4 regions of the Streptomyces viridosporus T7A genome follow, and region 3 is predicted to be linked to each of the others. Evidence: riboswitches for the same ligand, from Rfam matches in the RefSeq annotation. Region 3 holds a riboswitch; each other region holds the start of a gene.
The links. Region 3 has a riboswitch for cyclic di-AMP ahead of CP969_RS32315 (M23 family metallopeptidase). Riboswitches for the same ligand answer to the same signal wherever they lie in the genome.

Region 1 (4,454 bases), 1.0 Mb from region 3:
GCACGGCCAGGGAGCGGTCGGTGGGTTCGAGGTCGAGCTCCAGGCGGACGACGCCGTCCTCGAAGCTGCGCTTCTGGGTGTACCCGGCGTCGGTGAACACCTTGATCATCTTGGTGTTGGCGGGCAGCACCTCGGCGGCGAACCGGCGGATGCCGCGCTCCCGCGCGACGGCGCCGATGTGTTCGAGCAGGGCGGAGGCGACGCCCCGGCCCTGGTGGGCGTCCTGCACGAGGAAGGCGACCTCGGCCTCGTCGGCCGACGCGGAGGCGGGCGCCCCGTCGGCGCCGATCCGGTCGTAGCGTACGGTGGCGATGAACTCGCCGCCCACGGTGGCGGCGAGTCCCACCCGGTCCACGAAGTCGTGGTGCGTGAAGCGGTGGACGTCCTTGGCGGACAGACGCGGGTAGGGCGCGAAGAAGCGGTAGTACTTCGACTCGTCCGACACCTGCTCGTAGAAGCTGACCAGGCGCTCGGCGTCATCGACGGTGATGGGGCGGATGCGCGCGGTGCCGCCGTCGCGCAGCACCACGTCGGCCTCCCAGTGGGCGGGGTACTCGTGCCGGTCCGACGTGGTCTGCATGGGCCCCAGAGTACGGCTCGCGCACGGCAACGGCGCGAGGCAGTCTGTGGAGGGCGACGCACCGGACCGAGGCCGCGGTCCGGAACCCACCCGGGAGCGGGAGCAGGTGCCACTCCCGGCATGCTTCACGGTATGGGAAACTGGTCTAGACAACCTTGAAAACTGAAGGGCAGCAACACATGGCTGAGCGCCGCGTCAACGTCGGCTGGGCCGAGGGCCTCCACGCCCGCCCCGCCTCCATCTTCGTCCGGGCCGCCACGGCCGCAGGCGTCCCGGTGACGATCGCCAAGGCCGGGGGCGACCCCGTCAACGCCGCCTCCATGCTGGCCGTTCTGGGCCTGGGCGCCCAGGGCGGCGAGGAGATCGTCCTGGCTTCCGAGGCGGAGGGCGCGGACGCCGCCCTGGACCGTCTGGCGAAGCTGGTCGCCGAGGGTCTCGAGGAACTCCCCGAGACCGTCTGAGCGAGTGCCCGACAGCGGCGGAGCCGCGTCGTCCGTTCCGGGCGGCGCGGCTCCGTCGTTTCCCTTCCGGACCGGCGGCCCCGTTTCCGCCTCCGCTTTTCTTCACGGGCATTCGGAAACCCCGGAGGGCACGGCCGCGGGAGAGGTGGCCGCGCATTCTCCGCACCCTCGGAAAAGGGCAGCGGAACAAATCCCTCGCCGATTCCTTCTCTTTTTATACGGCCTTTGTGTTAAGCGCGCAGGCTCGGCGTGTTTACGGGATGTTGCGAGTTCCTCACACGCTCCGCGCGGTCCGTCCGGTCGGCGCCGGAGGCGGAGCGCAGGCGGTGCGCGGCGGTCGCGCGCTCGGCGTGCAGCGCCGTGACGGCCCGCGCGCGCTCGCCGTCGCCGCGTGCCACGGCGTCCGCGATCGCGCCGTGCTCCGTCCAGTGCTCCACCGGGTCGGCGGGTCCCTCGACGGCGTACAGCCAGGCGATCTTGTGCCGCAGTTGGGTCAGCGTCGAGGCCAGCGCCGGGCTGCCGGAGGCCTGGGCGAGCGTCTCGTGGAACCAGCCGCCCAGGGAGCGCAGGTCGTCGCCGGCGCCCCGGCGGGCGCGCTCCTGCCCCAGGCGGACCAGACCGCGCAGCACCTTCACGTGGGCCCCGGTGCGGCGCTGGGCCGCGCGGAGGGCGCCGAGCGGCTCGAGGAGCAGGCGCATCTCCAGCAGGTCGGCGGCCTCCTGCTCGGTGGGCTCCGCGACGCACGCGCCCGCGTGCCGCCGGGTCACCACGAAGCCCTCGGCCTCCAGCGTGCGCAGGGCCTCCCGGACGGGGACGCGGGAGACGCCGTAACGGCGGGCGAGCACTTCCTCCGTGAGCCGGCTGCCGCGCCCGAGGACACCCGCGACGATGTCGTCCCGGATCGCCGTGCACACCGAGTGCGCGGGAATGCGCATGACCGACCTCCGGATCAATTCCCGTGACACGCCGACGATTGACGTGCGTTCCGTGACTCCATTGCACGTGACTCTATTGCAGTCGGCGGGAATTTCCGATGCCGGGCCGGAATCCATGCTTGTTTTTCGGTCGCCCCTTCCCTAGCGACGCCGAAAGCCCCGGCTCGGAAGCCGGGGCCGGGAAGCGGGGGCGCACTCCGTGCCGGAGGCGGACGCGCGTCAGAGGTTCACGCCGTGCGCGCGGAGGTAGGCGACGGGGTCCAGGTCGGATCCGTACTCGGCGCCGGTACGGGCCTCGAAGTGCAGGTGCGCGCCCGTGACGTTGCCGGTGGCGCCGGACAGGCCGATCCGCTGCCCCGCGGTGACCTGCTGTCCCACCGAGACCCCGATGGACGACAGGTGACCGTACTGGGTGTACGTGCCGTCGTGCATCTTGATGACGACCTGGTTGCCGTACGCGCCGCCCCAGCCGGCCTCCACGACGGTGCCCATGCCGACCGACTGGACGGGGGTGCCGCTCGCGGCGTGGAAGTCGACGCCCGTGTGGCTGCCGGAGGACCAGACGGCGCCACCGCTCTTGTAGCCGGTCGAGACGTAGGAGCCGGGGATCGGGGAGACGAAGGTGTTGAGGCGTGCGCGCTCGGCCTCCCGCGCGGCGCGCTCCTCCTCCGCGCGGGCCTCCTCGGCCGCCTCGGCCGCCTTCTCGCGCGCGGCCTCCTCGGCCGCCTTCCGCGCGGCGGTCTCGGCGGCCTCCCGGGCGGCCTCGTGCTGGGCGGCCGCCTGGGCGTCGACCTGGGCGGCGACCTCGTCGCCCAGGGTGATGACGGGGGTGAGGCCGGTCTGCGCGGCGGCGGGTTCGGCGGCGAGCGCGGGGGCCGCGAAGGAGCCGACGACGCCGGTGGTGGTGAGGGCCGCGACGCCCGCCGCGCGGGCGGTGCCGCGCTCGATCCGGCGGGGACGACGGTGCTTCCCGGTGGCGCGGGTGAACGCCATGTGCAGGCTGGTCCTTTCCTTCCCTCTCGCCTACCGGGTTAGCTGACGGGTTCGGAGCAGGAAGGTCTCCTACGGACCCCCTCGCGACACGCGCGGGCGTCCGATTCACCCCAGGGACTGCATGCGGGTCCCCGGCTCCCCCCGGCTCGCGCCGCAGGGGATTCGGCGATGGCTGCCCGGTGCCGCGGGTGCGGCGCACTGCCCGACGAACAGCCCGGAAGACGCTAAGCGGGCGGGCTTTCAATTCCCAACCGGAACCCGGGTTTTGTAGCGCATCCCACAGGGCAGATGGGCAACCTCCACCCCAATTCGGGCATAAGGGGGCCCTGGTGACCCGTGGGTCACCAGGGCCCCGCGCGTGCGCGTCCTCCGCGGCCGCCTACTCGGCCGTCACCACGGCGACGTCACCGATCCCGAGGGCCTCCACGGACGTCCTGATCTGCGCCGCGTCGCCGACGAGGACGGTCACCAGACGGTCCACCGGGAAGGCGTTGACGACCGCGGCGGTCGCCTCCACGGTGCCGGTCGCGGCGAGCTGCCGGTACAGCTCGGCCTGGTAGTCGTCGGGCAGCTGCTGCTCGACCTGGTCGGCCAGGGTGCTCGCGACGGCCGCGGCGGTCTCGTACTTGAGCGGTGCCACGCCCACCAGGTTCTGCACGGCGACGTCCCGCTCCTCGTCGGTGAGTCCCTCCGCGGCGAGCGTGCGCAGCACCGTCCACAGGTCCTGCAGGGCGGGCCCGGTGTTCGGCGTGTCGACGGAGCCGCTGATGGCGAGCATCGCGGCGCCGGCGGCCCCTCCGGAGGAGGAGGGTGCGGTGGACCGGAGGACCTGCCCGAAGGCCCGGACGCCGTAGGTGTAGCCCTTCTCCTCGCGCAGGACGCGGTCCAGGCGGGAGGTGAGGGTGCCGCCGAGGCAGTACGTGCCGAGCACCTGTGCGGGCCACACGCGGTCGTGCCGGTCCGGACCGACCCGGCCGATCAGCAACTGCGTCTGGACGGCGCCCGGACGGTCCACGATCACGACCCGGCCGGTGTCGTCCGCGACCACCGGCGGAACGGGCCGGGGCCGGGCCGGGGAGCCCGTCCAGGCTCCGAGCGTGTCACCGAGCAGCGCGTCCAGGTCGATCCCGGTGAAGTCGCCGACGACCACCGCGGTCGCCGTGGCGGGCCGGACGTGCTTCTCGTAGAAGGCGCGCACGGCCGCGGAGTCGATGCCGGCGACCGTCTCCTCGGTGCCCTGGCGCGGGCGCGACATGCGCGAACTCGCCGGGAACAGCTCCTTGGAGAGTTCCTTGGCGGCCCGGCGGGCGGGGTTGGCCAGCTCGTGCGGGATCTCGTCGAGGCGGTTGCGGACCAGCCGCTCGACCTCGCTGTCGGCGAACGCGGGCGCCCGCAGGGCGTCGGCGACCAGCCCGAGCCCCTTGGCGAGCCGCGAGGCGGGGACCTCCAGGCTCAGCCGGACGCCGGGATGGTCGGCGTGCGCGT
Region 2 (4,454 bases), 2.2 Mb from region 3:
GACCGGCGCAGCCGTGCCGCGCCCTTCAGGGTCCGCGACGCCAGCGACGCGAGGCGCGGGCGGTCGCGGACGAAGCTGTGCGCGCGGCGCGCGGGCTCGCGGCTCAGCCAGTGCAGTGCGGCACCCGTCCCCGGACGCGTGGCCGCTCCTTCGTAGACGGCGAGTTCGCCGGTCTTCAGCGAGTCCTTGTACTCGGCCGGGCCGCGCCCCATGTCGAGCAGGCCGATGCCCTCGGCCGCCGCCGCCTCGGCCATCCGCAGGTGCAGCACCAGGCCGGGCGAGTACTTCGCGAACCGCGGGTCGTACGCCGGGAACCAGCAGGCCAGGACGGAGGCCGAGCGCAGGCCGAAGTGCGCGGCGACGGGGCGGCCGCCGGCGTACAGGACCGACAGCGTGCCCGCGCACTGCGGGGCCCGGGTCTCGGCGAGGCGGCCCACGAGCCGGGCGATCCACTCCCGCGCGAACCGGTCCCGCCGCCCGGTCCTGCGGTACTGCGCCGACTTCCAGTCCATCAGCGTGCGCAGCGCGGCCGGGTCGCGCTCGTCGAAGACGAACCGCAGGGGCCCGACCTGGCGGCCGAGCCGGCGCTCCTTGGCGAGGGTGGTCTTCAGGAACTTCGGCGACCGGGCGCGCAGCACCGACGCGTAGGTCTCGTAGCCCTTCTCCACGTCGATGACGTAGGTGGCGTGCTCCTCGGCCGCGTACGGCACGAACAGGGCCTGGCCGGCCTCCAGGTTGTCGAAGACGAAGCTCGACACCGAGCAGGCCCGCAGCAGTTCGCCCGTCTCCAGGCCGTGGCCGGGGCCGAGGACCGCGCCCTGGCAGTCCGACACCCCGAACCCGATGGCCCGGCCCTGCCCCCACGCGCCCCGCTCGTACGGCAGGAAGCCCGCCGGTTCCGCTCCGTCGTACAGCACCGCGACCCCGGCCCGCGGCCGCAACCGGCCCACGGCGACGGTGAACTCCGGTTCCATGAAAGGGCTGCGCGGTGCGTCCGTCGCGGCGCGCAGTTCCCGCCAGCGCTCCCGCTCCCCCTCGCCGAGCTCCTCGGGCCTCAGCACGCGCACGCGTCCACTGCTCACCTGACCCCCCGATCAAGTCCCCCCGGACACTTGGAAGGTACCGCCCGGGACCACGCGGACGGTAGAGAGCGGAGCATGTTGTCGCCAAACGGTGCAGAGGCCTTCAACCGGACGCCACCCGGCACCGGCGGGGCGGGGGCGGCCGCGGGCGTGGTGAATCGAGTAGGCGCGCGGTCCGTATTCTCTGATCATGGCCGCACCCACCGCATTCTCACTCGTCGCCACCGACCTGGACGGGACGCTGCTGCGCAGTGACGACACCCTCTCCGACCGGTCCCTCGCCGCGCTCGCGCGGGTGGCGCAGGCCGGCGCCCGGCACCTCGTGGTGACGGGGCGCCCGGCCCCCCGGGTGCGGTCGCTCCTGGAGGACCTCGGCGGCACGGGGCTCGCGGTGTGCGGACAGGGCGCACAGGTGTACGACGCCGACGCGGACCGGCTGCTGTGGTCCGTCACGCTGGACCGGGAGCTGGCGGAGACCGCGCTCGGCAAGATCGAGGCCGAGCTGGGCGAGGTGTACGCCGCGGTCGACCAGGACGGCGTCGACGGGCTGACCCTGATCGAGCCCGGCTACGTGATGCCGCACCCCACGCTCCCCGCCGTGCGGGTCGAGCGGCGCAGCGAGCTGTGGGACCGGCCGATCAGCAAGGTGCTGCTGCGCCACCCCGACCTGTCCGACGACGCGCTGGCGGCGGCGGCGCGCGCGGTGGTCGGTTCCCTGGCCACCGTCACCATGTCGGGGCCGGGGACCGTGGAGCTCCAGCCGTGCGGGGTCACCAAGGCGACCGGGCTGGCGCTGGCCGCCGACCACCTGGGGCTGGGTCCGGAGCGGACCGTCGCGTTCGGCGACATGCCGAACGACGTCCCCATGTTCGGCTGGGCGGCCCACGGCGTCGCCATGGCCAACGCCCATCCCGAGCTGAAGGCGGTGGCCGACGAGGTCACCACGTCGAACGAGGACGACGGCGTGGCCGTCGTCCTCGAGCGACTGTTCGGTGGGGCGGCCGTGCTCGGCCGTCAGCGGACGGCTCAGTACGCGCCGAAGACGTTGTCGATCGAGCCGTAGCGGTCGGCGGCGTAGTTGCAGGCCGCCGTGATGTTCGCGACCGGGTCGTACGGGTCGAAGGTGGTGCCGGGCACGTGGTACGCCCGGAAGGTCGGGTCGATGACCTGCAGCAGGCCCTTCGACGGGGTGCCCTTGGCCGCGTTGGAGTCCCAGAGGTTGACGGCGTTGGGGTTGCCGGAGGACTCGCGCATGACGTTGCGGTGGATGCCCTCGTAGGAGCCCGGGATGCCGTGCTGCGCCATGATCGACAGCGACTCGCGGATCCAGCCGTCGAGGTTGTTCGCGTACGTCGTCGTGGAGGCGGCGGTCGTGGCTGCGGCGGGCGCGGCGGACGGCGTGGTGGCCGCGGAGGCGTTGGTCGCGCCGAACAGCGGGAGGGCGATCGCGGCGATGCCGGTGACGGCGAGGGAGCGGGCGAGGCGGCGGCTGCCGAAGCGGCGGAGCTGACCGGATGCAGGCATGTCTGGGTTCCTCTCCTACGCCTGCGAGGTGAGCTGTCGGGTTCGGGCGGGAGAGTGCCCGGCCGTGCCCCTGCGGGCATGGCTTCACCCCTAGCCGTTCCGGCGTGTGGCCGGCCCGGCGACTTACCTGGGTCCCCCGCTCCTGCCGTGCGTGAGTGAGTTCGTCGTCGGTGGGTGCGGGCGGTGGCAGGATTCGGCGTCCGCCCGACAGGCCGGGAACGTATGCGAGAGCACATGCCGGGAACAAGTGCGGACGCCACAGAACGAGCCGTTTGATCTTGTGTGGGGCGTTTTGGTGCGGTTGATCCTTTGCGGGCGCCAAGGCTCAACTCGGTTGCGGGCAAAGGGAGGACGCCGGTGCCGCCGGAGGGGCGGACGGGTGCGCGGCGCGTGACCGACCTCACGGGCCGGACGGCCGAGCCGCATTTCGCGCAAAGGGGAATTCGCTTGCCGATTACGGCAAATCGGGCACCGGGGGCGGCAGGATGGGGGAGTGGCGGACAGGACGGGGCGCGGCCCGGAATGCGGCCCGGAATGTGGCCCGGAGCACGGTCCGGGGCGTGGACGACTCTGCCCGGGAAAGACGATGAATGTCCGTGGTGATCAAACGATCAAAAATCCGTCGGTTTCGATCTCGTACCGCCCGTCCTGTAACGCCGGGCGCTGGCGGTGATCGAAACATGACCGGATACGCTGACTCGAGTGAGGGCAGCGACCTATCGACAAACCGTGTAACCGCCACCAGACACCAGCAGACAGGAGACCCCTCGTGACCGTCGTCGGGCCGTTCGGGCTGAGCGTGCGGGACCAGGCTCTGGAAGCCGATGTCCAGGCCGGATTGACGGCTGTCGAGGAGGGGCTGCTCGAGGCCACCAAGAGTGAGGTGCCCTTCATCACGGAGGCCGCCCAGCACCTGGTGCGGGCCGGTGGCAAGCGCTTCCGCCCGCTGCTCGTGATGCTCTCCGCCCAGTTCGGCGACCCCTACGCGCCCGGCGTCGTGCCGTCGGCCGTGGTCGTGGAGCTGACCCACCTGGCCACGCTGTACCACGACGACGTCATGGACGAGGCCGAGGTGCGGCGCGGCGTGGCCAGCGCGAACGCCCGCTGGGACAACTCCGTCGCGGTCCTCACCGGCGACTTCCTCTTCTCGCGGGCCTCGCACATCCTGGCCGACCTCGGCCCGGAGGCGGTGCGGGTGCAGGCCGAGGCGTTCGAGCGGCTGGTCACCGGGCAGATCCTGGAGACCGCGGGACCGCAGGACGGCCGGGACCCGGTCGACCACTACCTGGACGTGCTCGGCGGCAAGACCGGCTCGCTGGTCGCGGTCTCCTGCCGGTTCGGCGCGATGATGTCCGGCACCGACGAGACGGTCGTGGACGTGCTCACCCAGTACGGTGAGCGGCTCGGCGTCGCCTTCCAGCTCGCCGACGACGTCCTGGACATCGCCTCCGACTCCCACGAGTCCGGCAAGACCCCCGGCACGGACCTGCGCGAGGGCATCGCCACGCTGCCCGTGCTGCGGCTGCGCGAGCGGGCGGCCCGGCTGGGGCTGGCCGAGGACGTCGCCCTGTGCGAGCTGCTCGACTCCGACCTCACCGACGACGCCCGGCACGCCGAGGCGCTGCGGCTGCTGCGCGCCCACCCGGCCCTGGAGCAGGCCCGCCGGGACACCGTGCGCTACGCCGAGGAGGCCCGCGCGGCGCTGGCCCCGCTGCCGGAGTGCGACGCGAAGGCGGCGCTGGTGGAGCTGTGCGACGCGGTGGTGCACCGGGCGGGCTGAGCCGCCGGCGACGGCACGACCGGGCCCGGTCCGCCGTCGCTCCCGGGGTCGCCCCCTACTGGTCGGGG
Region 3 (4,454 bases):
GGGCGTCCCCCGACGATACGACACGGCCGCCCGGACCAATGAGGTGTCCACGGGCATTGCCGGTGGCGCCGGCGACCTCGATGATGTCGGTATCCGGTCGTGTCCGTGCGAGTCCGTGCGAGTCCGTGGGGGGAAGCGGTGCCGGAGGTGTCGGAGGACGGTCGTACGTGGCTCCTGTCGGGGCCGACGAGCAGCTACGCGCTCCACCTGACGGACCGCGACGAGCTGGTGCACCTGCACTGGGGCCCGCGGATCGCGCTCGCCGACGCCCGGGCCCTGGCCCGGCGCCCGCTGCCGGACCACCGGCCGTTCGAGTCCCCGCTGGACGGACGCGAGGAGTACCCCGTCGAAGGCGGCCCCCGCTTCGTCCGCCCCGCCCTGTCCGTGCGCACGCGCGAGCGGCGCGGCACCGAGTGGACCTTCGCGGGCCACGAGAGCGACGACGGCGAGCTCCGGCTCCGCTTCCGCGACGGCGGGCTGACCGTGACCCTGCACTACCGGATGCGCGACGACGTGGTCGAGCGCTGGGTGACCCTCGACAACCGGGGGCCGGCCGTCGAGGTGCTGCGCGCCGACTCCGCCGTCTGGACCCTGCCCGACCGCGCGCACTGGCGGCTGTCCCGGCTGCACGGCCGCTGGGCGGCGGAGTCCCGGCTGATCCGCTCCCCGCTCGACCACGGCGAGGTGGTCCTCGGCAGCCGCCGCGGCCACACCGGACACCAGCACCTGCCGTGGGTCGCGCTCGACACCGACGCCACCGAGGAGCGCGGCGAGGTCCACGGCTGCGCCCTCGGCTGGTCGGGCTCCTGGCGGATCGCGGTCGCCCGGCTCCCCGACGCACGCGTGCAGATCACCGGCGGCGCGGGGCACGACGACTCGGGCCTGCTGATGCTGGGCACCGGCGAGACCCACGTCACCCCGGTCTTCGCCGCTCTGTGGAGCGACGGCGGCTTCGGCGGCGCCAGCCGCGCCTGGCACGCCTACCAGCGGGCGCACGTGATCCCGGACCCGGACCGGGACCGGCCCGTGCTGTTCAACTCCTGGGAGGCCACCGGGTTCGACATCTCCGAGGAGCAGCAGCGGGCGCTCGCGGCACGGGCCGCCGCGATGGGCGTCGAGCTGTTCGTGGTCGACGACGGCTGGTTCGGGGCCCGTACGGGCGACCGGGCCGGACTCGGCGACTGGACGCCCAACCCCGACCGCTTCCCCGGCGGTCTGAAACCGCTCGCCGACCATGTGCACGGGCTGGGCATGCGGTTCGGCATCTGGGTCGAGCCGGAGATGGTCAACCCGGACAGCGACCTGTACCGCGCCCACCCGGACTGGGTGCAGTTCCAGCCCGGGCGCACCCGTACGGAGTTCCGCAACCAGCTCGTCCTCAACCTCGCCCGCACCGACGTGCAGGAGTACCTCTGGGAACAGCTCGACGGGCTGCTCGCCGGCGCCCCGATCGACTACGTGAAGTGGGACTTCAACCGCTGCTTCACCGACGCGGGCTGGCCCGGCGACCCGTATCCGCAGCGGCTGTGGACCGAGCACGTGCACGCCCTGTACACCCTGCTGGACCGGTTGCGGGCGGCCCACCCGGGCGTGGCCTTCGAGTCCTGCTCGGGCGGCGGCGGGCGGATCGACCTCGGCATCCTCCGCCGCGTCGACCAGGTGTGGACCTCGGACAACACCGACCCGCTCGACCGGCTCGCGATCCAGCACGGCTTCAGCCAGATCCACCCGGCGCGGGTCATGGCCGCCTGGGTCACCGACAGCCCGAACACCATGCTGAACGGGCGGACCAGCTCCCTGCGCCTCCGGTTCGTCAGCGCCATGGCCGGGGTGCTCGGGATCGGCGGCGACCTCATGCGCTGGAGCGAGGAGGAACGGGCCGAGGCGCGGGCGTGGGTCGCGCTCTACAAGGAGATCCGGCCCGTCGTCCAGCGCGGCGACCTGTACCGGCTGCGCGCCCCGGAGGGCGGGCTGAGCGCGGTGCAGTACGTCCTCGGTGACGAGACCGTCGTCCTCGCCTGCCTCCAGGCGCAGCACTACGGGGAGCCCGTCCCCGCGCTCCGGCTGCGGGGTCTCGACGCGTCATCGGTGTACGCGTGCCGGGAAACCGGCGAGGAGCACCGGGGCGCCGTGCTGCTGCACCACGGTCTGCGCACCGGTCTGCGCGGCGATCTGGACGCCGCGGTGTTCCGGCTGCGCCGCCTGGAATCCGGCGATCAGGGCGATCTGCCCGATATATCCGTTTAGGGATAACGCGCCCTCATGTAAGGGAGGGTGGGGCCGGGGTGCGTGAGCATCGTCATACCCGTGACACGGTGTTGTCGCCATGCTCACGTAATACGGCGGAGCAGCAAGGGAATTCGGTGGGGGCCGGAATCCCGGTTGACGCTCGGTGACGTCTTTCCTGCCCGTGGATCACGGAAAAAGGGGTTCGGGACGAACCCCGCGCTTGTCCCGTTGCGCCGCAGTCGCTTACGTTCGCCACCGATCCGGACGGACGCCTAATCCTGCCGCCGCCCGGAGCCCGCACACACTGACCCGTGTACGGCAGGAGCGGGGGACCCACAGGCAAGACCGCCTGTCCCGGTCTCCGGAACAGGCTCGGGGTGAAGCCGCGTCACAGCGCGGCCGGACATCTCCAGTCCGAACCCGACAGCTCACCTCGTAGGCGCCGGAGAGGAATTCGTCATGCCCGCGAAGGGTAAGCACCGCCGCACCACGACCCAGCGTCTCGCCCGTTCCATCGCCGTCGCCGGAACCGGCGGCGCCGCGCTCGCCCTGCCGCTCCTCGGCGCCACCGGCGCGCACGCCGCCACGCCGCAGGCGGCCCCCGAGAAGGCCGTCCAGTCCCTTTCCGTCACCGGCCAGAAGGCCGCCGCGGAGAAGAGCGGCGAAACCCGCACGTACACCGTGAAGGCCGGCGACTACCTCGCCAGGATCGCCGAGAGCGAGGCCGTCGACGGCGGCTGGAAGCAGCTCTACGCGGACAACCGCGAGGCCGTCGGTGACGACCCCTCACTCATCCACCCCGGTCTGAAGCTCTCGATCGACGGCAAGGCCGCCGCCGCGCCGAAGAAGTCCTCCTCGCCGGACGCGTCCGCCTCCTCCGGTGCGTCGAAGTCCTCGTCGTCCGGGAAGTCCACCGCCCGCTCCTCGCAGTCCACCGAGTCCGCCCGGTCCGCCAAGACCGCCTCCGCGGACGCCGCGCCCGCCCAGCAGGCCGCGAGCGCCTCCGGTTACAGCTCCCCGGTCCCCGGCGGCGGCGTCGGCACCGGCTACAAGGTGTCGGGCAGCCTGTGGTCCAGCGGCTACCACACCGGCGTCGACTTCAGCATCCCCACCGGCACCTCCCTGAAGGCCGTCGGCGCGGGCACCGTGGTCTCCGCGGGCTGGGCCGGTGCGTACGGCAACCAGGTCGTCATCAAGCTCAACGACGGCTACTACGCCCAGTACGCCCACCTGTCCTCGCTGTCCGTCTCGGCCGGCCAGGCCGTGAGCGCCGGTCAGCAGGTCGGCCTCTCCGGCTCGACCGGCAACTCGACCGGCCCGCACCTGCACTTCGAGATCCGCACCTCGCCGAACTACGGCTCGGACGTGGACCCGGTCTCCTACCTCCGCTCGAAGGGCGTCGCCCTCTGACCCCCGCGAGACCGCCTGCCTGACACGCCGCCGAAGGCCGGACCCCGATCCCCGGGTCCGGTCTTCGGCGTATTCCCGGAGGCGCCGACTCTTCCGGAGTGGCTTATCTCACCGTCCGTCAACCCCTTCCTACGGTCGCGTAGGTCACATTCGAAGGTGAATCATGTGCTCCTGTGGCAGACGATTCGAAGAGTGACAACAAGACAGTGATCGGGTCGTACGTGGCGCTGGGGGACAGCTTCACCGAGGGGGTCGGCGACCCCGGACCCGACGGGTCGTTCGTCGGCTGGGCCGACCGGTTCGCCGTGCTCCTCGCCGACCGCCGGCCCGAAGGCGACTTCCGGTACACGAACCTCGCGGTGCGCGGCAAACTGCTGGACCAGATCATGGCGGACCAACTTCCCCGGGCCGTCGAACTCGCCCCCGACCTGGTCTCGTTCTGCGCGGGCGGCAACGACATCCTCCGCCCGGGCTCCGACCCGGACGAGGTGGCCGAGCGTTTCGAACGGGCGGTCGCCGCGCTCACGGCCGTGTCCGGCACGGTCATGGTGACGACCGGGTTCGACACCCGTGGCGTGCCCCTGCTCAAGCACCTGCGGGGCAAGATCGCCACCTACAACGGGCACGTGCGGGCCGTCGCCGACCGGTACGGCTGCCCCGTGCTCGACCTGTGGTCCCTCAGGAGCGTGCAGGACCGCAGGGCCTGGGACGCCGACCGGCTGCACCTGTCCCCCGAGGGGCACACACGCGTGGCGCTCCGCGCGGGCCTGACCCTCGGCCTGGAGGTCCCGGCCGACCCGGAACAGCCCTGGCCG
Region 4 (4,454 bases), 5.5 Mb from region 3:
CACGCCATGTCGACGATCTACGACACGCTGCGCTTCGTCTCCTGCGACGTGGAGACGGTCTGCCTCGGCCGGGCCGAGGGGACCGCCGCGCTGCTGCTCGCCGCCGGCACCCCGGGCAAGCGGTGCGTGCTGCCCGGCGCCCGCCTGGTGCTCCGTCAGCCCGATCCGTCCGGGCCGCTGGAGGGCCGGGCGAGCGACCTCGCGGCCCGGGCCGAGGAGCTGGGCCGCATCCGGTCCCGGATGGAGGACATGCTCGTCCGGCACGCGGGCCGCACCCCGGAGCAGGCCCGGGCGGACCTCGAGCGGGACACTGTCCTCGACGCACGGGCGGCGGTGGACCACGGCCTGGCGGACCGGATCGTGCCCGACCGCAGGGGCGGGCACCCCGCCGACGACGCGAGGTGAGCCGTCGATGCTGCCCCCGGAACTCCCTCCGCTGCCCGCGCTGACCCGCGCGGAGGCCGAGTTGATCGACCGTTACCTCGAGGTCGTCGACCTGCTCGGCCGCATCAACCCCGCCTCGGACGGTGACACCTACCGCGGCCTGCGCGCCGCGCAGGCACTGGTCGGCAAGGCCGTCGCGCTGCGCGACGCGCTGACCGTGATGCACCGGCGCGGCGAGACCGAACTGCACTCCGCCACGCTGGGCCGGGCCCTGCGGGTGCTGGACGGCGAACGGCGCACGGCCCGGCTCATCCTGCCGCCGACCCCGGGCAGTTGACGCCCACCCCGGTCCGGGCGGCCGTCCCCGGCGAGGGCGCGTCCGGACCGGAGCCGAAACGGACCAAACGGCTTACCCCCATCCGGCGTAGATGCACCTGCTTTTTTCGGGGCGCCGAAGTTGCGCAACACGCGGGGCCAGTGGGCGGAATTGAGCATTCCGACGCTGGTCCGAGGCCTTTCGGGGCTCTTGACAGCGAACCGAACAGGAGACTGTCCACCCGAACGGATGAGTGGTGAGTAACAACACAAATCCCCGGTTCAGTTGGGATTTCGGGCCGGGCATGGGACAAGATCCCTGACTGACGACAAGACCCCGCCGCCGCGGCGGGGCGATCCGGGCGGACGCCGAATCCTGCCGCCGCCCGGATGACCGGTCGACAAGGAGTGGATCGGCAGGAGTGGAGGACCCAAGCACGACGGGTCGCCGGAACGCCAGTTCCGAGCAGCCCTTGGGGTGAAGCCGCACGTGTGCGGCCGGGCCACTTCGCCAGCCCGAATCCGACAGGTCATCCTTCACAGGCGGCTGACGAAGGGTTGCGCATGACTGCGCTCAATCGTGTCCCGTCTCTCATGGCCCGGGCCGGCACGGCCTCGGCCCTCACCCTGGCCGCCGTGGGCGGCTCGATCGTGGTCCCGGGAGCCGCCTCGGACGCGGCCGCCGCGAGCACGGCCACCAAGGCTCTGAACGTCGCCGCTTCCAAGAAGGGAGCGCCGTACCAGTGGGGCGCCACCGGACCGTCCCGGTTCGACTGCTCCGGGCTCACCCTGTACTCGTTCAAGAAGGCGGGCAAGACACTGCCGCGCACCGCCGCACAGCAGTACAACAAGACGAGCCACATCTCCGCCAAGAACCGCAAGGCCGGTGACCTGGTGTTCTTCCACTCGGGCCGCAGCATCTACCACGTCGGCATCTACGCGGGCAACGGCAAGATCTGGCACGCCCCGAAGACCGGGGACGTGGTGCGCCTGCAGAAGATCTGGACCAGCAGCGTCTGGTACGGCCGGGTCAAGTGATCCGCCGGGGGCGGCGGTGCCCCGACGCACCGCCGCCCCACCGGGCGTGACGCGGCCTCAGCCGGTCGCCCGTCACCTCGCCCGTCACCGTACGGGCCGGCATCGCCCCCGCACGCGACGGGACCCCGCCGCGACGAGCCGGCCGAGACTTCGCCGGGCCGTTCCAGAACCGCGGGTCACCCGGGCGGGCGTACGGATCCTCCTCGCCTTCCCGCTGCCGCTCGCGTTCACCTCACGCCCCGGCTCGCCCGGCACGGCGCGGCGCACGATCCCGGAACCACACAACCGGTGCCTCCGGGGCGGAACACCGGCCCACGGCGCCGTGTGGCCCCGCCGGATCGGCCGCGGCCCGTCCGGGCCCTTGCGCCGGCACCTCGCCGACCGTCCCCTCGCCGTGACGGCCCCTACGGTTCCTGCCGACCCGTCGTGACCGGCTCCGCGGCAGGCTCCGCGGTGGGTTCCGCGGCGGGAGGCAGGGTCCACGGCAGTTCGACGGAGACGGTCTTGCCCCCCTCACGCGTGGGGCGGATTCTGAGCCTCCCCCCGCATTCCGCGGTCAGGCAGCGGATGATGACCAGTCCGCGGCCGTTGTCCTGCTGCACCGCGGCGGGCAGCCGTTTGGGGAAACGCGGATGGCTGTCGGTGACACCGACGTGCAGCCGCTCGTCGCGGTCGAGGACCATGTCCACCGTGAAGGTGGGCGACTGCCCGAAGGTGTGCTGCACGGCGTTGGTGGCGAGTTCGGAGACGATCAGCCGGACGGTGTCGGACACGTCCGCGTCCGCCGGCATGCCCCACTCCGCCAGCACGTCCCTCACATGGGCACGGGCCGCGGAGACCGAGGCGGGATCGCTCGGCAGAGTGACGGATGCTTCCAGATGGTCTGCCATGGCGATGTCGTCCCTTTCCCACGGGAGCGCAGTCCGACACGGAGGGGATGGTTCGAGTACGGTCCCGCACTGGTGCTTCGCCGCCAGAGTGCCATCACCGCACGGCGCGGGGCGGCGATCCACCAAGATATGCATATATCTGTCGCCCGAAGCGGTGAACCCTGCGACGGAAGACCGTATCCGGGCGGCTCGGAAGGAGTAAGGAGAGTCCATGCAGCACGGTCCCGCGGTGCGCCGCCGGAAACTGGGCGCCGAACTGCGCACGCTGCGCGCTTCGGCGGGGCTCACCAGCGGCGAGGCGGCCCGGCTGGTGGGCTGGCACCAGTCGAAGGTGAGCCGCATCGAGACCGGCACGAGCGGAGTGAAACCGGCCGATGTCCGCTCGCTGCTCGACGCCTACGGCGTGACCGATCCGCAGCTGCGGGAACTGCTGCTGATGCTGTCGGGTTCCGGTGACGGCGACGGCCGTCACCACTGGTGGCACGCCTACCGCGGCGTCCTGCCGCCGACCTACCGGGACTTCATCAGCCTGGAGTCCCAGGCGAGCGCGATGCGCACCCTGGAGACCACGGTGATCCCCGGGCTGCTGCAGACGCCGGAGTACGCGCGGGCGGTGACCCAGGCCGCGCTGGAGGGCGCTTCGGAGGAGCGGCTGGACGCCCTGGTGGAGGTGCGGTTGGCCCGGCAGGACGTGCTGCGGGCGGACCCTCCGCTGGAGTTGAGCGCGGTCCTGGACGAGGCGGTGCTGCGCCGGGAGGTCGGGGGCCCCGGCGTGATGACCCGCCAGCTGGCGCGGCTGGTCGAGGCGGCCCGGCTGCCCCAGGTGCGGTTGCAGGTCCTGCCGTTCAGCGCGGGGGCGCACATCGGTGTCACCGGCCCTTTCGTCATTTTCTCATTTTTGCGCACTTCTGATCTGGACGTGGTTGTTCTCGACCACTTGACGAGTAGCCTCCACCTGGAGCGGAAAGAAGACCTCCGGGCCTACTCGGAGGCCTTCAACGCCCTTTCGATCCACGCCCTTTCACCCGAGGACTCGTTGGATTTCATCGCCGGTACAGCCGCCGGCGCGTAAGGAGGCACGATGCCTGCACCGCCTCGGACCCTTCCTTCCGGTTTCGACCCGCACGGTGTGCGGTGGCTGCGCAGCAGTTACAGCACGGGCGCGAACAACTGCGTCGAGACGGCCCGGCCGGCCTCCGGCCCCCTGGCCGGACTGCTCGCCGTGCGCGACTCCAAGACTCCGGCCGGGCCCGTGCTGCTCTTCTCCCCCGGCAGCTGGACGGAGTTCGTGACCGCGGTCCGCTGACCACCGACCGGACCGACCCGTCCGTCCGGAGGGACCTGCTGAACCGGACAGCACCCGACCGATCCGACCCGTAGTCCGCCCGACCACTCGACCGACCACTCGACCGACCATTCGACCGACGATCCCCTCATCGGGCGACGCACGGCCGTGCCACGCCGACTCATGGCCGCGTTTCGCCGATCACCCGTACAGCGCGTTCGATCTCCGCCCCGGACAGGTCCGCGCGGGCGGTCAGCCTGAGCCGTGAGATGCCGTCGGGCACGGAAGGAGGACGGAAGCAGCCCACGGACAGGCCGGCCGCCCGGCAGTCGGCCGCCCATCGCACGGCCTGCTCCGGGGAGGGAGCGCGCACGGAGACGACCGCGGCGTGCGGCCGCACCGCTTCCAGGCCCGCGGTCGTCAGCCGGGTGTGCAGCTCGCGCGCCACCTCGCCCGCCCGTGCCGCGCGCCCGGGTTCGCGGCGCAGCAGCCGCAGCGCCGCGAGGGCCGCCCCCGCCGCCGCGGGGGCCAGACCCGTGTCG

Region 1: linked by a shared signal. The riboswitch ahead of CP969_RS28020 (M23 family metallopeptidase) and the one ahead of CP969_RS32315 (M23 family metallopeptidase) in region 3 are both predicted to bind cyclic di-AMP.
Region 2: linked by a shared signal. The riboswitch ahead of CP969_RS22685 (transglycosylase SLT domain-containing protein) and the one ahead of CP969_RS32315 (M23 family metallopeptidase) in region 3 are both predicted to bind cyclic di-AMP.
Region 4: linked by a shared signal. The riboswitch ahead of CP969_RS07290 (C40 family peptidase) and the one ahead of CP969_RS32315 (M23 family metallopeptidase) in region 3 are both predicted to bind cyclic di-AMP.

The regions. Positions count from the first base shown of each region.
Region 1 covers NZ_CP023700.1:6,070,590-6,075,043, reverse strand. The annotation lists gene CP969_RS28040 (bifunctional acetate--CoA ligase family protein/GNAT family N-acetyltransferase) at 1-580, opposite strand, end outside; gene CP969_RS28030 (HPr family phosphocarrier protein) at 760-1,041, shown strand; gene CP969_RS28025 (GntR family transcriptional regulator) at 1,272-1,976, opposite strand; gene CP969_RS28020 (M23 family metallopeptidase) at 2,196-2,969, opposite strand; cyclic di-AMP (ydaO/yuaA leader) riboswitch at 2,982-3,147, opposite strand; gene CP969_RS28015 (M16 family metallopeptidase) at 3,349-4,454, opposite strand, start outside.
Region 2 covers NZ_CP023700.1:4,878,310-4,882,763, forward strand. The annotation lists gene CP969_RS22675 (GNAT family N-acetyltransferase) at 1-1,082, opposite strand, end outside; gene CP969_RS22680 (HAD family hydrolase) at 1,273-2,145, shown strand; gene CP969_RS22685 (transglycosylase SLT domain-containing protein) at 2,109-2,606, opposite strand; cyclic di-AMP (ydaO/yuaA leader) riboswitch at 2,610-2,774, opposite strand; gene CP969_RS22690 (polyprenyl synthetase family protein) at 3,376-4,386, shown strand.
Region 3 covers NZ_CP023700.1:7,080,494-7,084,947, forward strand. The annotation lists gene CP969_RS32310 (alpha-galactosidase) at 139-2,247, shown strand; cyclic di-AMP (ydaO/yuaA leader) riboswitch at 2,522-2,684, shown strand; gene CP969_RS32315 (M23 family metallopeptidase) at 2,689-3,639, shown strand; gene CP969_RS32320 (SGNH/GDSL hydrolase family protein) at 3,846-4,454, shown strand, end outside.
Region 4 covers NZ_CP023700.1:1,550,165-1,554,618, forward strand. The annotation lists gene CP969_RS07280 (ATP-dependent Clp protease proteolytic subunit) at 1-405, shown strand, start outside; gene CP969_RS07285 (hypothetical protein) at 413-721, shown strand; cyclic di-AMP (ydaO/yuaA leader) riboswitch at 1,057-1,260, shown strand; gene CP969_RS07290 (C40 family peptidase) at 1,264-1,737, shown strand; gene CP969_RS07295 (ATP-binding protein) at 2,142-2,627, opposite strand; gene CP969_RS07300 (helix-turn-helix domain-containing protein) at 2,839-3,699, shown strand; gene CP969_RS07305 (DUF397 domain-containing protein) at 3,709-3,933, shown strand; gene CP969_RS07310 (8-amino-7-oxononanoate synthase) at 4,094-4,454, opposite strand, start outside.